One region of the Staphylococcus carnosus genome, then DNA from elsewhere that is predicted to be linked to it. Evidence: riboswitches for the same ligand, from Rfam matches in the RefSeq annotation. Region 1 holds a riboswitch; each other region holds the start of a gene.
The links. A riboswitch is a leader RNA that binds a small molecule or an ion and turns the genes downstream of it on or off. The one in region 1 is predicted to bind thiamine pyrophosphate.

Region 2: it holds a riboswitch for thiamine pyrophosphate, as region 1 does, so the genes downstream of both, tenA (thiaminase II) here and thiC (phosphomethylpyrimidine synthase ThiC) in region 1, are expected to answer to the same signal.
Region 3: it holds a riboswitch for thiamine pyrophosphate, as region 1 does, so the genes downstream of both, DYE31_RS01990 (thiamine phosphate synthase) here and thiC (phosphomethylpyrimidine synthase ThiC) in region 1, are expected to answer to the same signal.
Region 4: it holds a riboswitch for thiamine pyrophosphate, as region 1 does, so the genes downstream of both, DYE31_RS08945 (ECF transporter S component) here and thiC (phosphomethylpyrimidine synthase ThiC) in region 1, are expected to answer to the same signal.

Annotation. Positions count from the first base shown of each region.
Region 1 covers NZ_UHCT01000001.1:1,965,734-1,968,941, reverse strand. The annotation lists gene DYE31_RS09480 (MsnO8 family LLM class oxidoreductase) at 1-750, shown strand, start outside; TPP riboswitch at 847-945, shown strand; partial or broken gene thiC (phosphomethylpyrimidine synthase ThiC) at 1,128-2,872, shown strand.
Region 2 covers NZ_UHCT01000001.1:946,625-949,832, reverse strand. The annotation lists gene thiM (hydroxyethylthiazole kinase) at 1-188, opposite strand, end outside; gene thiD (bifunctional hydroxymethylpyrimidine kinase/phosphomethylpyrimidine kinase) at 181-1,002, opposite strand; gene tenA (thiaminase II) at 999-1,685, opposite strand; TPP riboswitch at 1,752-1,849, opposite strand; gene DYE31_RS12890 (transglycosylase family protein) at 1,962-2,138, opposite strand; gene DYE31_RS12885 (hypothetical protein) at 2,368-2,586, opposite strand; gene DYE31_RS04365 (aggregation-promoting factor C-terminal-like domain-containing protein) at 2,805-3,208, opposite strand, start outside.
Region 3 covers NZ_UHCT01000001.1:475,308-478,515, reverse strand. The annotation lists gene DYE31_RS01995 (trypsin-like serine peptidase) at 1-755, opposite strand, end outside; TPP riboswitch at 1,039-1,149, shown strand; gene DYE31_RS01990 (thiamine phosphate synthase) at 1,218-1,790, shown strand; gene thiO (glycine oxidase ThiO) at 1,794-2,921, shown strand; gene thiS (sulfur carrier protein ThiS) at 2,905-3,105, shown strand; gene DYE31_RS01975 (thiazole synthase) at 3,107-3,208, shown strand, end outside.
Region 4 covers NZ_UHCT01000001.1:1,859,702-1,862,909, reverse strand. The annotation lists gene DYE31_RS08950 (ABC transporter ATP-binding protein) at 1-1,210, opposite strand, end outside; gene DYE31_RS08945 (ECF transporter S component) at 1,223-1,798, opposite strand; TPP riboswitch at 1,902-2,006, opposite strand; gene auxA (lipoteichoic acid stability factor AuxA) at 2,256-3,208, shown strand, end outside.

The DNA.
Region 1 (3,208 bases):
CTAAAAGTAATTGAACAATTTCATTTAATAGATAAACTGTCGCATCAACGTGTTGATTTAGCAGTAGGTAAAGCACCTGGAGGATATCCAAAAGTCGTTGATTTATTACAAGAAGAGCTGCAAAAACCATTAAAGCAATTTGATGAGAAATTCTCACTTTTAAACCAACTGAACACCCAAAAATTTACTGATCATAGTGAATATGAAGGTATTCGTACTGCACATCGTGATGAAACTGATAAACCTGTGCCGGTATATTTATTAGGAACAAGTGAACATTCAGCCATTCAAGCTGCAGAAGCACAAACAGGTATTGTCTATGCTTATTTCATTAACTCTGATTTGTCGGAGTTAGAAAATGCGTTGAAAGCATATAAAAAACGTTATCCAAAAGGGCGTTTCATCGTATCGATACCTGCTGTGGTGACAACAGATGGAAATCAAAAGATGCCTATGAGATTCTCCCAAAGACATTACGAATTAACATTTGAAGATGGAAGCAGAATTGTATTAAATACGAAACAACAAGTGGATGAATACCGAAATGAGTCAGAAAAAAACTTCGAAGTTACCGAGAAAAGAATGAGGATTATCAGCGGAAGCAAAGAAGAAGTGGTTGATACATTGAATGAGGTTAATCGAAGCGGTTTGATTGATGAATGGATGTTGCATATGCCTGTACAAAGCCATAAATTAAGAATGAACACAATCAGGGAATTAGCGCCGTTGAATCCAAATGAAAACGTGTAACTGCTAAAAAACTCGAATGATATTAATTACTTTTCATTTTAGATATTGACTTGAACATTAAAATAATGAATGTTAATATAAATTTGTAAATTAAATATTCATTGCTAGGGGTGCCGTATAGGCTGAAAGATATATTATCAACCCTTTGAACCTGATCTAGTTAGCACTAGCGTAGGGAAGCGTGTAAAAATGATAAGAGAAATTTAAACTCGAAAATATGTATATTCCTGTAATAGGTTAGTTATTACATAATTTTTTCGAAGTCATAAAATAGAGTCTTTTCTGCGCATTCATAAATAAAATGAATGCGTTTTTATTTTATCATGTATTTTTCGGCAAATACGCCTCCTAGCATTGATTTGAGGAGGCTATTTTTAATGAGACAAGATGAAATTGAATTGAAAAAAGGATTCCCGGCAAGTCGCAGAATTTTTAAGCAAGGTGAGGATGAAGATATCCGTGTTCCTTTTAGAGAAATCGAATTAAGTGATACTGTGACTGAATATGATACACAAGTTAATGAACCTTTTGTAGTTTATGATACTGCAGGACCTTATCATGAAGAAGAGTATGAAGTGGATGTACAAAACGGTATCCCAGATTTACGTTCAAATTGGATTCTTTCACGAGATGATGTTGAAAGTTATGAAGGTCGCAGAGTTCAATCAATCGATAATGGATTTAAAAAAGAAGGACATAAAAAATTTGTTGAAACACCATTTAAATATCAGCCTAAACGTGCACAAGACGGTAAACGAATTACACAAATGCATTATGCAAGACAAGGTATGATTACGAAAGAAATGAAATTCGTAGCGCTGCGTGAAGGTGTTGAACCTGAATTTGTGCGTGATGAAATTGCACGAGGCCGAGCAATTATTCCTAATAATGTCAATCATCCTGAGTCAGAGCCCATGATTATCGGTAAAAATTTCCAAGTGAAAATCAATGCGAATATTGGAAATTCCGCTGTCTCTTCATCTATTGAAGCAGAGATTGAAAAATTGGTTTGGGCAACACATTGGGGTGCAGATACAATTATGGATTTATCTACAGGTAAAAACATTCATGCGACACGAGAATATTTATTAAGAAATTCACCAGTTCCTGTGGGTACAGTTCCAATTTATCAAGCTTTAGAAAAAGTGAATGGTGTAGCTGAAGATTTGACTTGGGAAATTTATAGAGACACTTTGATTGAACAAGCTGAACAAGGTGTGGACTACTTCACCATTCATGCAGGCGTCTTATTACAGTATGTTCCATTAACAGTCGATCGCTTAACAGGTATTGTTTCCCGTGGTGGTTCTATTATGGCGCAATGGTGTCTTGCGCATCATGAAGAAAGTTTTTTATATGAGCATTTCAGTGATATTTGTGAAATCCTGAATCGTTATGATATTGCAGTCTCTTTAGGTGATGGGTTACGCCCTGGTTCTATTTATGATGCGAATGATGAAAGTCAGATTGCAGAGTTGAAAACATTAGGAGAATTAACAGACATTGCATGGCAGCATGATGTACAAGTAATGATAGAAGGACCTGGACATATTCCAATGCATAAAATTAAAGAAAATCAGGACTTAGCTGATTTTTATTGTAAAGAAGCACCATTTTATACGTTAGGACCACTGACAACAGATATTGCTCAGCTTATGACCACATCACTTCAGCAATCGGAGCAGCACAAATTGCCAGTCACGGTACAGCGATGTTTTGTTACGTTACGCCTAAAGAACATCTTGGATTACCAAATAAAGATGATGTCAGAGAAGGTGTGATTACCTATAAAATTGCAGCACATGCTGCTGATTTAGCAAAAGGTCTTCCTGGCGCAGCAGAACGAGATGATGCCATCAGTAAAGCCCGTTTTGAGTTCCGCTGGATTGATCAATTCAATCTTTCGTTAGACCCTGAACGTGCAAGAGAATACCATGATGAGACTTTACCAAAGGAATCTGCTAAAGTTGCTCATTTCTGCAGTATGTGTGGTCCTAAATTCTGTTCAATGCGTATTTCACATGATTTGCGCCAAAATCATTTTGACGAAAAAGAAAGAAAAGAAGCAATGAAAGAAAAAGCACAAGATTTTGTAGAACAAGGTAGTCGAGTTTATCAATAATATAAAATCCCTCTATTAACATTTCGCTTATTCAGCGACTGCTTAATAGAGGGATTTATTATTTAATGATGTATTACTGCAAGCAACATTGTTTCGACATATAATATCAGGCTTGTGATAATCCAAAAAGCATCCGAATTTTGGATAGAGCTTAATGTTTGAGAAGCGGATTTTTCAGTTGTTTTTTATTGTTGAAGTGAAAATGACCGCCATGATATAACTTTTTAATTAAAATACTTGCAAATATCACAAATGATAAAACAAACAAAGTGTAGTTTACGATAGCATGATAAGTAACGAGTAAATTAAAAAGTAAATATAAGATTAGCGCGATGT
Region 2 (3,208 bases), 1.0 Mb from region 1:
GTTCCAATGTTAATTAAGACACTGCCAGCTACAGGATAAAAGTCTTCAGCTTCTTGTGGTGCTTCACTCATAGTTGGACTGGCACCTAGGCTTAACAAGCCATTTGCTGTGAAATTTTTTACTACATCATTGGTATAACAAATGACTAACGGGTGTTCAGTTCTAATTTGGTCTAAAATTTTATTCATCGTCTAACCCTACTTTCTTCATATACGCAAAATGATTAACTGGGCCTCTTCCTTGGCCAATTTCAGGAGTATATTTAATGCTTAAAGCAATAAAGTCTTTTGCTTTTTTAACAGCTTCATAAATTGTTTTTCCTTTAGCTAATTCGGCAGTAATAACTGCTGAAAAAGTACAACCTGTTCCATGAGTGTGTTTTGTATCATAGCGTTCACTTTCAAATACCTCTAAGCCATCTTTTGTAAATAGATAATCTTTGGCAATATTTTTATCTTCAATATGACCGCCTTTTATGACTACACCTTTACTGCCTATTTCATTAATAAAGATATCACCTGCTTTTTTGATTGCTTCTTCAGTATCAAGTTTGAAACCTACAATTTCTTCAGCTTCTGGTAAATTCGGAGTGGCAACATCAGCAAGCGGCAATAATATTTCTTGCAATGCATGTTTTCCAGCATCATCCATTAATGAATCTCCACTTTTAGCAAGCATAACAGGATCTATCACATATGGAATATCTGGATATTTTTCTAAATAACTGCGAATCAATTCCATCATTTCTTTTGTTGCAATCATACCCGTTTTAATTGCTTGAGGTAATTCATCATCAAAAATACTATCTAATTGTTCTTTTAACCACGTAATATCTAAATTATGAATATGTTGCACCCCTTTTGTATTTTGGGCAACAATGCTTGTAATAGCTGCCATCCCATATACACCACAAGCATGAAATGATTTCAAATCTGCCATGACACCTGCACCGCCTGTAGGGTCTGTACCAGCAATTGTTAAAGCTATTTTAGGTTTGTTCATACTCTCTCTCCTCCAAATTGCCATTTTTCACTTGTATAAGCCATGTTGAAAAAGTTCAATTCGTGCACTGTACTTTGCAAGTAATTTTCTCGCACTTCATTTTTTTCAGTTTCAGACATATTTGCAGTTAATTGATTCATTAAATCATCTAATACTTCAATCAACGGATCCATTTCTGTGTTATAAAACTCAAACCACTTTGCTAAAATCGAGGATTTATTTAAATTCGGATCTTTCATTGCACGCTTTGCAATCATCGCATAAACATATGGACATGGTGCCATTGCAGCAATTGCATACGCTGCGTTTTCATGCGCATATACGTTGTAGTACATATGTTTAATATAATGGTCACCACTAGGCGGCCAAACCTTTTTTTGTACGATTTCATTATAGTTTTCACCAATATAATCAGCCATATATTCATGTGCTTCTACTTCACCATTTACTATAAATTGAATTTGATCAACTAAAAAACGCACACTTTCTAAATCTGGCATTATTGGTATTAATAATGCATAGATATTTGCAAACTCTCTTAAATAAGAAGCATCTGCACGTAAATACTGACGTAAGGCTTCTTTTTTAATGTCCCCTTTTAAAAGTTCTTGAATAAAATGATCTTGATAAATTTCATCAATAATCGGTTGTGCATCTCTCTCTAATGTTTCTGCAAAATTCATTCCTAAATCCTCCAATAAAAAAACTGCAAACCTTCATAGGATTGCAGTTTAATATTTAGAATATTTATTCTGAATATACTACTTTCCTACGTTGGTACGAACCAAATCAGGTTATAAGGGTCTAGTCAAACTATCTCAGCCAAAAGGCGCCCCTAGCAATTTTATAAAGTTTAGTTTTTAATACAATTTAAATGTATCAAACCCCTTTGTGTTATGCAATATTAAAGGGTTGAAAACAAAAAAGCCGAGACAAAAGTCTCGACTAAAGTTTAAATATTAATATGCCCAGTGTCCTGCACCGTTACCATTATCCCAAAGAGTAAGCGCTGCTTGGTCTTGAATATATTCTGGAGCACTAGCTGGGTTTACGCCTCTCCAACCTGCTGGAGCTACTGCATCCCAAGTAGATTGTAAGAATTGGTATTTACCTGCCGCACCTGAATCAGGGTTGATTGCATGGATATCTCCACGAGATTCACGGTATACAATTGCTTGTAATGCTGCTGGAATATTTCCATAGCTACCTGAATTTGATGCTGTATAAGATTGTCTAGGTGCAGTATAACTAGTTGATTGTGTGTTATAGCTGTAATTTGCATTATTGTATGATTGTGTTTGTTGTGTATTATAAGTTTGTGTTTGTTGTGCTACTGGAGCTGCTTGTTTTTGAACTGAAACTGCTTTAGAAGTTGATTGAACTGGTTGTTGAACAGTTCCAACTGCTGCGTAACTCCACTCCCAAAGGGTGTTGATTTAATTCTGCAGGATTATTTAATGCTGTTTCTACTAATTTAGCTTGTTCTGTTGTATTTAACTCAGCCGCATCCGCATTATGTGATGCCACTCCTGTTGCTAAAAATGCTGCTGCCGCTACTGATGATGTCACTAAAAGTTTCTTCATTTAATTAAAATCCTCCTATAAGGTAATTACATATATGATTTATTCGCTGTATTTATAATAGCATTTAGCACAATAACATAGGTTACAATAATATAAACGTTTTGTTTCATTCGTTACATATGTATTACAAAAAGCGGATTCCACTCTTAGAATAAGAACGGAGTCCGCTTTTTGGATGTAAATTATTAAGTTAAATTTACTTTTAAAAAGTAATCGGCTTACCACCAACCGTGAGATGCACGGAAAGCAGTTGCGTTTGAAAGTGAACCATAACGTGAGTTTGCATAATTGATCATACCTTTAGTTTGAGCTGAAACTGATCCAGTTCCCCAACCTTCTTTAGTTTGACCAAGGCCCATGTATCCATTTGGACTTACTGCGTTCGGGTTACCACCTGATTCTGGCATTACAATAGTATTCCACATATCTTCAGTCCCACCTGCAGCTAAGAATTGAGCTTTAGTTGAACCGCCAGTTGAAACTGATGCTGTGCTGTAACTACGTGCTGGAGCACTGTAACTTTGTTGTTGTACAGGAGCACTGTAGCTAGTTGTAGTTTGTGTAGTTTGAGTTGTAGTGCTGTATGTTTGAGTTTGTTGTGCTACTGGTGCAGCTTGTTGTG
Region 3 (3,208 bases), 1.5 Mb from region 1:
TTTGCCCATAAATTATAGCCGTATGTTCGTAAACCGAAGATTTGATAATTGCCGTTGACCATCAGTGAACCTGATGCACCTGCACGGAATTTATCTTTCGTTTGTAATTCAGTGCCGTTAGAAGATTTTTGGATGAAGCGGTAACTGCTCCAATGTGTCTTTGTATTGTCACCATTCTGCCAAGGGTAACCTACAGAATATAATTTCGTGTTATATTTCAGTCCATTAATTTGTGCGTTTGAAGCTAGTTTTAATGGTGTTGCATACTGAGACATCTTTTCTTTTGTATATACTAAAGCAACATCTGCATTCGGTACTTTCACGACTTTTGTAGCATGAAAAGTATAAGGTTTTCTAGATCCATCTCTTGCCATATCGAATGAAATATATTTGGGATTAGCTGCAGAACCTTTCGCAGTATCAATCACATGTGCATTAGTAATGAAAGTATAGTTGCCGATAACTGTACCAGTTCCCATACTGTCTTTACCTAAACCTTTCCAACCATCTTTATTACTTACTCTTCCTACCGCTTTATATTTCGTATTCATTGTATTTGAAATATGATGAATGTCTAAGCTGCTATTTGAGATTTTCTTAGCTTTCGGATAAGCTGTCGCCTCATTGTTGCTTGCCATCCCATTATAGTAATAGTCTCCAGCCGCATGCGCTTCTTCCCCACTCATTCCTGAAAATGAAAAACCAACAACAGCACAAACTGCTGACATTCCTACTTTAAAACTTTTAACTTTCATCTTTAATTTGCCCCTTATTATTAATTTAGTAATGAATTATGTTGTATTGAATGCTAAGTTCATTTTACTTTTAAAAGAAAGATAATACAATCTATTTCAAAATTTAAATTATCTTGATAAACTCTCTTCTCTTTACCTGTTGCTTTTTCTTCTTACTTCCTTTATGATGATTTTGTAAAGTAATGGTGATGCGGTTTAAGATTATGAATATATTGCATTAATACTTCGCTACACGATTTGTTAGTGCACTTTCTCGCATTACTTAACAAAGAAAAAATAACAATAAGTCCACTGGAAGTGCCTGTTCATACAGGCTGAGATTCTCATAGTGATGAGAAAATTCTTGGAACCTGATCCAGTTCATACTGGCGTAGGAAAGTGGCGTATTGCACTTTTTGATGCGCTGTTTTCCTATATGGAAACAGCGCTTTTTTTGTGGCTAAATCGAAGAAGGTATTTAATATGTATGTTGCGATAACGCCCTATCGCGTATTAACCCAACAAGATTTAATACACTATATAGAAATCGAATCAGTGATTGATACATTGATTTTCAGAACGCCAATGGAACAAGATGAATTAACAAAGTTCATAGAAAATTTAATTCAAGCAGGTTTTCCTAAAGACAAAATTACAATCCATACCGACACCGACTTACTACAAAAACTTAGTTTGAATGCCATTCATTTTCGTGAAGGAGATGAACGTGCGTACAACTATAAAGCAGAACACCCTGATGTTTGTGTCAGTATGTCTTCACATAACACCCAAAATGCTCAAACAGCTAAAGCACATAACTTGGACTATATCCTGTTCGGCCATCTTTTCAAAACTAAATCCAAACCAGGAAAAGCACCAAGGACAAATTCTGAAATCGAGTCAGTATTAAATGTCAATATTCCAGTTATTGCATTAGGTGGCATAAATGCAGACACATTAAATCTTGTACCAAAAGAATTTTCAGGCATTGCTGCAATATCATATTTCAGAGAACAGGATTTAGAGACCATTCGTTCAGCAAAGGAGGCTGAGTAAAAAATGTTTGATTTAATTATAGTCGGTGCAGGTGTAATTGGAATGTCAATTGCCCGTCACTTAAAAGATAGCGGTATGCAAATTGCATTAATTGATCGTGATATTGAAGGACAGCATGCTTCTTATAAAGCCGGAGGTATGCTAGGTGCACAAAATGAATTTAAAGAAGACAGTCCTTTATTCCGGCTTGCTTTAAAATCACGAGAAAAATTTAATGATTTAAGCATAGCCTTAGAAAAAGAAACTGGTATCGACATCCAATATCAGCAAAACGGACTTATCAAAATTGCGACAAACGAAAAAGACATAGATGCTTTGCATCAGCAATATGAATTTTTGCATCAACATGATGACGATGTTCAAGATTTAAGTAATACAGATTTAGGTGAATTGACGCATTACTTGGTCAAAAGTTCTGAAGCCATGATGTTTGTGCCCCATGACCATCAAATTAATGCCAATCATTATACAAAAGCCTTACATGCTTCGCTAAAATCAGATGGTGCAGTAATACGTTTTAATCATACCAATGTAGAAAATATAAAACATGAAGATCATCATTATACCGTTTCGATTAAACATGAAAATGAAATGAGTGAATTAACAGCTGAGAAAGTGGTAGTTGCTGCAGGAGCTTGGGCAGGATTTTTAGCACCCGATTCTGAAATACAAGAAAGAGTCAGCGGAGTCAAAGGCGAAGTCTTACTAGTAGAAAATGAAGATTTAGATTTAAAACAAACACTGTTTATGACTAACGGTTGCTATATTGTGCCTAAACCGCCGAATCGTTTTTTAATCGGCGCTACAAGTTACTTCGATAATTATTCCGTAGGTGTTAGTACTGAAGGTAAAGAATGGCTATTGCGAGAAGCGATTGAACGTGTTCCGGAACTTGCAAGCAGTCGTGAAATAAAGTATTGGTCAGGTGTACGACCATGGACACAAGGCGAACAACCGATTATGGATGAAACGAATCCTGGTCTTTGGGTAATCACGGGTCATTATCGTAATGGCATCTTGCTGTCACCGATTATCGGAGAGCTGATGGCAGAATGGTTGAAAACAGATGAACGACCAGAAGAATTAGCACCTTTTAAATTAAGGAGGGAAAAACATGAAGTGCATCATTAATGGCGATCCATTTACGTTTGATGAAGAACTCAGTATCCAAAACATTTTGGAATCACTAGAGCTAGATCCAAAACGTGTCATTGCAGAACATAATCAAAATTTAATTCAACGCGACGATTTCAAAAATCAAATTGTACGTGAAGATGATCGATTAGAACTATTAGAATTTGTTGGAGGCGGATAAGATGTTGAAAATAGGACCATATGAAATGGAATCAAGATTATTATTAGGAACTGGTAAATTTGATAATGAAGAAATTCAAACAAAAGCGATTGAAGCTTCTGGT
Region 4 (3,208 bases), 110 kb from region 1:
GTTCGTCTAACAAGATGATGTCCGCACGAGAACTTAATGCAGTTGCAACACTTAAACGACGTTTTTGACCCATTGAAAGTTCAAACGGATGATGATTACGTACAGCTTCTAAATTCAGCATTTTAATGAGTTTCTCAGTTTCTTCTTTTGCATGATCGCCACTAAAGTTAATGAAAATTTCTTCATAGACAGAGTTTGTTATGAATTGTAATTCTGGGTTTTGATAAACCAAATACATATGCTGAGCAGCTTCTTTAATTTTGTGTAAACGCTGACCACGATAAGACATTTTGCCGTGATATTTAATCAACTGCATCATAGACTCTAATAAAGTTGTTTTACCAGAGCCATTTTTTCCAGTTATAGTAATCCATTCGCCAGCTCCAATTTCCAATTCTGGTATCTGAATTAATGATTTTTTGCCACGAATAATTTCACCATCACGAAATTGAAAATTAGTTTGGATTTCAGTATCGGAACTTAAAGTGCTCTTAGGTGCATAATCCCAAGCATGTGGGTGCCATACACCGTACTCAGTCAGTAACGCTTCATGTTGGCTCAAGATGACTTCAGGCGTATCATCAGCAATAATTTCGCCATTGTAATTCATTAAAATTACTCGGTCGATATGTTCCCAAATATGTTCAACTTTGTGTTCGACAATCAATACAGTTTGATCTTGCCACATATCTTTAATGTGATTCCATAAATCTTCTGTAGCATCTACATCTAACATTGCTGTCGGTTCATCTAAGAAGAGAGTATGTGCTTCTTGCAATACAGTTTCGGCAATCGCCAGTTTTTGTTTCATACCGCCGCTTAGCTTTTGCACAGTTTGTTTAGGTCCCACATCTAAATCGACTGAAGCTAGGGCATTTAAAATTAATTGGTCCATTTCTTTACGAGGAACTTGTTTATTTTCTAATACAAAAGCAAGTTCTTCATAAACTTTAGGCATACAAAATTGAGTGTCAGGATCTTGGAAAATAACACCACTATTTAAATCAACTTCCAAATCATCGTATTTCATTGGTAATTCTATTAAATTAGGAACGATTCCGCTTAGTACATTTAATAATGTACTTTTTCCGCATCCTGATGGTCCCAATAATAAGACTTTTTGTTTATCCTTTATTTCTATATTTAAGCCATCAAATATTTTATCAGGTGCATTTGGATATTTGAGTCGTAAGTTTTTTGCGCGTAACAAAGTAATATCTCCTTACAAATTATCGTAATCTTTTTGAGAAGCTGGTCTAAATAATTTCGTAACACCAGTTTTATCGAGTGCTTTAACTAAGTAATAAGGGAAAAGACCTGCAAGTACAATACCGCTGATACAACGGAAGAATACATATAGGAACAAGTTCCATCCTGCAACTTCACCTAGATAACCATAGTAGTAGTCAATAGGGAAAGTAACTAATGCAGCAGCTAAACCAGCAAGCATTGCAACCATTATAGTACGTGATTTATAACGGAAAATCGCAAAAATAATTTCACAAGCTAAACCTTGCAATAATCCATAAACTATTGTTGCAATATCAAATCGTCCCATAACAATTGTTTCACCCGCACCAGCTGCAAATTCAGCGAGTAGTGCAATACCAGGTTTAGGGATAATCAAGTAAGCTACGACTGCAGCAGCAAACCACATACCATAAGAAAGTTCTTCAAGATGTAATCCAGTCACTTGCATCGCTTTGTACACTAAATTCCAAATGTTATAAATGATAGCGAAAACAACTGCAATTAATACAGTTACCAAGATGTCTGAAAGTTTAAGTCCTTTTGACACAAGTAATAATTCCTCCTATAAAATAAAAAAACACACAAACTTGTCTAGCAAGCTGCGTGAAATAGGCATCGGAACAAACCGGCATAGCCCTTATTATATTGCCGGCAGACATCCTACACTTTCCTACGCTAGTCTAAGCTAGATCAGGTTCGAAGGGTTTGAAGCAAAACTGCTTCATCTCAGTTACGAAACACCCCTAGTGCTTTCTATATTGATTTATAATAAATGTATGCTTTTTATACAGGATTGTCAAGATGATTTCAGGTACGTTCAATCTTTGTATTGCAATATCTTCAAACGATTTTACTTAAAAAGCATTTTCAGTATTAAATAGGGTATTAACCGATTGAGAGTAGACATCAATTCCTTTATACTATGTACTACCATAGAATGATTTATTACATTCACTAAAGACACAACACTTATGTTCCTATATAATAACTATGAGGTGAAAAACATGTCGTATTTAAAGAAGCACGCTGAGATCATTTTTAGTTTGATTATTGGCATTGTTTCACTTTTCATTGGAATCATAATTTTATTGAATTTATCATTTATTCATAAGCTTGCTAAGGGGAGCAAAGTCGATATACATATTTATAATGTGTGGGATTTTATCAATGCATTCTTCGGAGAAATCATCCGGATAATGAGTCGATTTATCGGGCAGTTCCCAGTATTTAGTGCCATATTCATTATTGTATTTGGTATCGCATTATTATGGATTGGTTATTTGTTGTTCATGACAACAAAATACGATTATGATATTTCAATATTCTTCCTGATTATAGGGATTTTATTCTTTATTATTACAATTATCTTAATGACACAAGTATATGGCTTTGCAGCAATTATTTTTGTTGTACCATTTATAGTGCATACAGGATATATTGTCTATAAAGATGAACTTAACCATAATCATAGAAAAGAACATTATTTGTGGATAATTTCTGCATATGGAGTCAGTTATTTAATCACACAAATTGCATTGTATGGACGTATTGAAAGTCATGAAATTGCGATGATAGATATTTTAAGTGTAAATGCATTCTTTATTGTAATGTGGATTCTTGCACAAATATCAATATGGAATTTCCTTTTCCTTAGAAGATCTTTACCGCTTACGAAAGCAGAATTAGGCGAAGAAATGGAATATTCTCGTACGGATAAAAATGGTGCAATGAGTCAAACGAAAGAACAATTCCGTGAATTTCAAGAACGTACTCAAGAATTCACTTATCGCACAAGACGCAGCATTGATTTAGAAAAAATGAGAAACAAGCGCGATAAATTTAAAAACTCAATAAAAGAAAAAATTGATATACAAGACGATGATATTCCTAACTGGATGAAACGTCCGAAATGGATTAAGCCAGGAATCGTTGAATTGATTTGCGGTATCATTTTATT